Regions from separate parts of the Mesorhizobium sp. M1334 genome, predicted to be linked through region 2. Evidence: riboswitches for the same ligand, from Rfam matches in the RefSeq annotation. Region 2 holds a riboswitch; the other holds the start of a gene.
What was found. A riboswitch is a leader RNA that binds a small molecule or an ion and turns the genes downstream of it on or off. The one in region 2 is predicted to bind thiamine pyrophosphate.
Positions count from the first base shown of each region.

Region 1: it holds a riboswitch for thiamine pyrophosphate, as region 2 does, so the genes downstream of both, thiC (phosphomethylpyrimidine synthase ThiC) here and thiC (phosphomethylpyrimidine synthase ThiC) in region 2, are expected to answer to the same signal.

Region 1 is NZ_JAMYLM010000010.1:98,050-100,248, forward strand. It holds gene pmtA (phospholipid N-methyltransferase PmtA) at 1-567, shown strand, start outside; TPP riboswitch at 749-865, shown strand; gene thiC (phosphomethylpyrimidine synthase ThiC) at 969-2,199, shown strand, end outside.
Region 2 is NZ_JAMYLM010000004.1:52,136-54,334, forward strand. It holds gene NKH17_RS09870 (Fic family protein) at 1-624, shown strand, start outside; TPP riboswitch at 791-907, shown strand; gene thiC (phosphomethylpyrimidine synthase ThiC) at 1,011-2,199, shown strand, end outside.

The DNA.
Region 1 (2,199 bases), on a different contig from region 2:
AAAAGGTTTGAGGAAGAAGTCCAATTCTTCAAAGGCTGGCAGAAGGACAAGAAGGGCGTGGGAGCCCTTATTCCCACTTCGGTTTATGCGGCACGCCGGATGGCAAGCGTGGTGAACCCACGGTCAGGATTGCCGATTCTGGAGCTTGGCGCGGGAACCGGTGTCATCACAAAGGCGATCCTCGCCAGGGGAATCAAGCCGCGCCAGCTGGTTTCAGTCGAATATTCCAGGATTTTCTACGACGGCCTGGTGCAACGCTTCCCGAATGTGGACTTCAGATTGGGCGACGCATTTGCGCTGGACGAAGCGCTGGGTGAGCGCAAAGGTGAACAGTTCGATTGTGTTATAAGTGCAGTCCCGCTGTTGAGCTTTCCAATGCAACAGCGTGTCGCGCTGGTTGAGGATCTGCTTGCCCGTATTCCTGCCGGCCGGCCCGTGATTCAGATCACATACGGACCTCTGTCGCCGGTGATCAAGATGCCAGACCGTTACGTGGTTTCCCACTATGACTTCGTCGTCCGCAACATACCGCCGGCACAGCTCTGGACTTATCGTCGAGCAGTCTAGCCAAATCTGGACGGTTTCCTTCTCTGAGGGTTCCGCTGAGTGGTGGCCTTGCACCCAAACAGGATGTGGAACAGAGCAGGGGCAGATGCCAGATTGCCAAGAAGACGACGCGGTCCTGGTTGATTTGACAGTGGGCGGGCCAAATGCGCTTGACAAAGCCGCGCCGGCCCGTTCAACCTGAGGCATTCACCAGGGGAGTCCCGGCAAGGGGCTGAGATACTGCTGGCTTTCGCGGCGCAGTGACCCGTTGAACCTGATCCAGTTCATACTGGCGTAGGGACGGTGCAAGCGCTTTGCGGGAGTTTACGCCCGAGGTCCTGTTTCGGCAGGTCGACAGAAGCGTCTTTTCATCCTTCCGGCACAGAACTGGGTCTCCAATGCATGAGCAAAGGAGCCTCAAGATGAATGCGCTTACCCCCGCCGTGTCGACGGGACCGCTGCCCGCCTCGCGGAAGATCCACAAGCCCGGCACCATCCACTCGCAGATCAAAGTGCCGATGCGCGAAATCTCCGTCCATCCGACAGCCGGCGAGCCGCCCGTTACCGTCTACGATCCGTCGGGCCCCTATACCGACCCGGCTGTCGAAACCAGCATCGAAAAAGGCCTGGCCCGACTTCGCCGCGAATGGATTTTGGCGCGCGGCGATGTCGAGGGCTGTGACGGCCGCCATGTCCGGCCGGAGGACAACGGATTCGCGACGGGCGAACGCCTGACGCCGGAATTTCCCATCCGCCACCGACCGCTCAAGGCCAAAGCAGGCAAGGCGGTGACGCAGCTTGCCTATGCGCGCGCCGGCATCATCACACCCGAAATGGAGTTCGTCGCCATTCGCGAGAACCTTGGTCGCGAGATCCTGCACGGCAAGCTTGAGCGCGACGGCGAGGCTTTCGGCGCGACACTGCCCGATTTCGTCACGCCCGAATTCGTGCGTGACGAGGTGGCGCGCGGACGGGCGATCATTCCCGCCAACATCAACCACCCCGAGAGCGAGCCAATGATCATCGGCCGCAATTTCCTGGTCAAGATCAACGCCAATATCGGCAACTCCGCCGTCACATCGTCGATGGCTGAAGAGGTCGAAAAGATGGTGTGGGCGATCCGCTGGGGCGCCGATACGGTGATGGACCTGTCGACCGGCCGCAACATCCACAACATCCGCGAGTGGATCGTCCGCAACTCGCCGGTGCCGATCGGCACGGTGCCGCTCTACCAGGCGCTCGAGAAGGTTGGCGGCATTGCCGAGGATCTGACCTGGGAGGTGTACCGCGACACGCTGATCGAACAGGCCGAGCAAGGCATCGACTATTTCACCATCCACGCCGGCGTGCGGCTGCATTACATCCCGCTGACGGTCGATCGGGTTACCGGCATTGTCTCGCGCGGCGGCTCGATCATGGCAAAATGGTGCCTGCACCATCACCGGGAAAGCTTCCTCTACGAGCACTTCGCGGAGATCTGCGACATCTGCCGCGCCTATGATGTGTCCTTCTCGCTCGGCGACGGCCTTCGTCCCGGCTCGATCGCCGATGCCAACGATGCGGCGCAATTCGCCGAGCTGGAAACGCTTGGCGAGTTGACGAAGATCGCCTGGGCGAAGGATTGCCAGGTGATGATCGAGGGGCCTGGCCACG
Region 2 (2,199 bases):
ATTGATGGAATGGTGGCCTTCGATCAAGGCGCGGCGCAAAACCTTGATGCAGTTATAGCCGCCGCAATTCTCGCCTTCGGCTTTGTCTACATCCACCCGTTCGAGGACGGAAACGGCCGCATTCACCGCTACCTAATCCACCACGTCCTTGCCATGCACGGTTTCAATCCACCGGGAGTGGTCTTTCCCGTCTCAGCGGCGATCCAGGACAAGATCAACGAGTACAGGGGCGTGCTCGAGAGCTATTCGCAACGCCTTCTGCCGTTGGTTGAATGGGAACCGACGCCCGAATTCAACGTCCGGGTTCTGAATGACACCGGTGATTTCTACCGTTTCTTCGATGCAACCCCACACGCCGAATTCCTCTATGCCTGCGTTCAGCGGACGATCGAACGGGACCTTCCGGAGGAAACCGCTTTTTTGCAGCGCTATGACCAATTTCGGCGGCAGGTGGACGCCTCTATCGACATGCCCGAGCGGCTGACGGACCTGCTCTTCCGTTTCCTTCACCAGAATGGTGGCCATCTGTCCAATCGCGCATGCGAAAAGGAATTCGCCGCGCTGACCAATGAGGAGGCAGGGAGAATCGAGGCCATCTACGCGCAAACCTTTGGTGGCAAGTGAAGGCGTAACCTTCACAAGGATCTTCAGGCCAACGGTTGCGATCCTTATCCCGGCCTTCGTCACCAACTCTTGGTTGTCGAGTTTTTTCCGCACCGTCTGACCGACCGCCGATCACGGCCTCGGCCCAAATGCGCTTGACAAATCGACGCCGGCCCGTTCAACCTGAGGCATTCACCAGGGGGGTCCCGGCAAGGGGCTGAGATACTGCTGGCTTTCGCGGCGCAGTGACCCGTTGAACCTGATCCAGTTCATACTGGCGTAGGGACGGTGCAAGCGCTTAGCGGGAGTTTACGCCCCAGGTCCTGTTTCGGCAGGTCAACCAAAGCGTCTTTTCATCCTTCCGGCACAGAACTGGGTCTCCAATGCATGAGCAAAGGAGCCTCAAGATGAATGCCCTCACCCCAGCCGTCTCAACGGGACCGCTGCCTGCCTCACGGAAAATCCACAAGCCCGGCACCATCCACCCACAGATTAGGGTGCCGATGCGCGAAGTCTCCGTCCATCCGACGGCCGGCGAGCCGCCCGTCACCGTCTACGATCCGTCCGGCCCCTATACCGATCCGGCTGTCGCAACCAGCATCGAAAAAGGCCTAGCCCGACTTCGCCACGAATGGATTTTGGCGCGCGGTGATGCCGAGGCCTGTGACGGGCGCCATGTCCGGCCGGAGGACAACGGGTTCGCTACGGGCGAACGCCTGACGCCAGAATTTCCCATTCGCAACCGGCCACTTAGGGCCAGGGCCGGCAAGGCGGTGACACAGCTTGCCTATGCGCGCGCCGGCATCATCACGCCCGAAATGGAGTTCGTCGCCATCCGCGAGAACCTTGGTCGTGAGATCCTGCATGGCAAGCTTGACCGTGACGGCGAGGCTTTCGGCGCGACGCTGCCCGATTTCGTGACGCCGGAATTCGTCCGAGAGGAGGTGGCGCGCGGACGCGCAATCATTCCCGCCAACATCAACCATCCCGAGAGCGAACCGATGATCATCGGTCGCAATTTCCTGGTCAAGATCAACGCCAATATCGGTAACTCCGCCGTCACCTCGTCCATGGCCGAAGAGGTCGAAAAGATGGTGTGGGCGATCCGCTGGGGCGCCGATACGGTGATGGACCTGTCGACCGGCCGCAACATCCACAACATCCGCGACTGGATCGTGCGCAACTCGCCGGTGCCGATCGGCACGGTGCCGCTCTACCAGGCGCTCGAGAAGGTTGGCGGCATTGCCGAGGATCTGACCTGGGAGGTCTACCGCGACACGCTGATCGAGCAGGCCGAACAGGGCGTCGACTATTTCACCATCCATGCGGGCGTGCGGCTGCACTACATCCCGCTGACCGTTGACCGGGTCACTGGCATCGTCTCGCGCGGTGGCTCGATCATGGCCAAATGGTGCCTGCACCATCACCGGGAAAGCTTCCTCTACGAACATTTCGCCGAGATCTGCGACATTTGCCGCGGCTATGACGTGTCCTTTTCGCTGGGCGACGGCCTTCGTCCCGGCTCGATCGCCGACGCCAATGACGCAGCACAATTCGCCGAGCTGGAGACGCTCGGCGAGCTGACACAGATCGCCT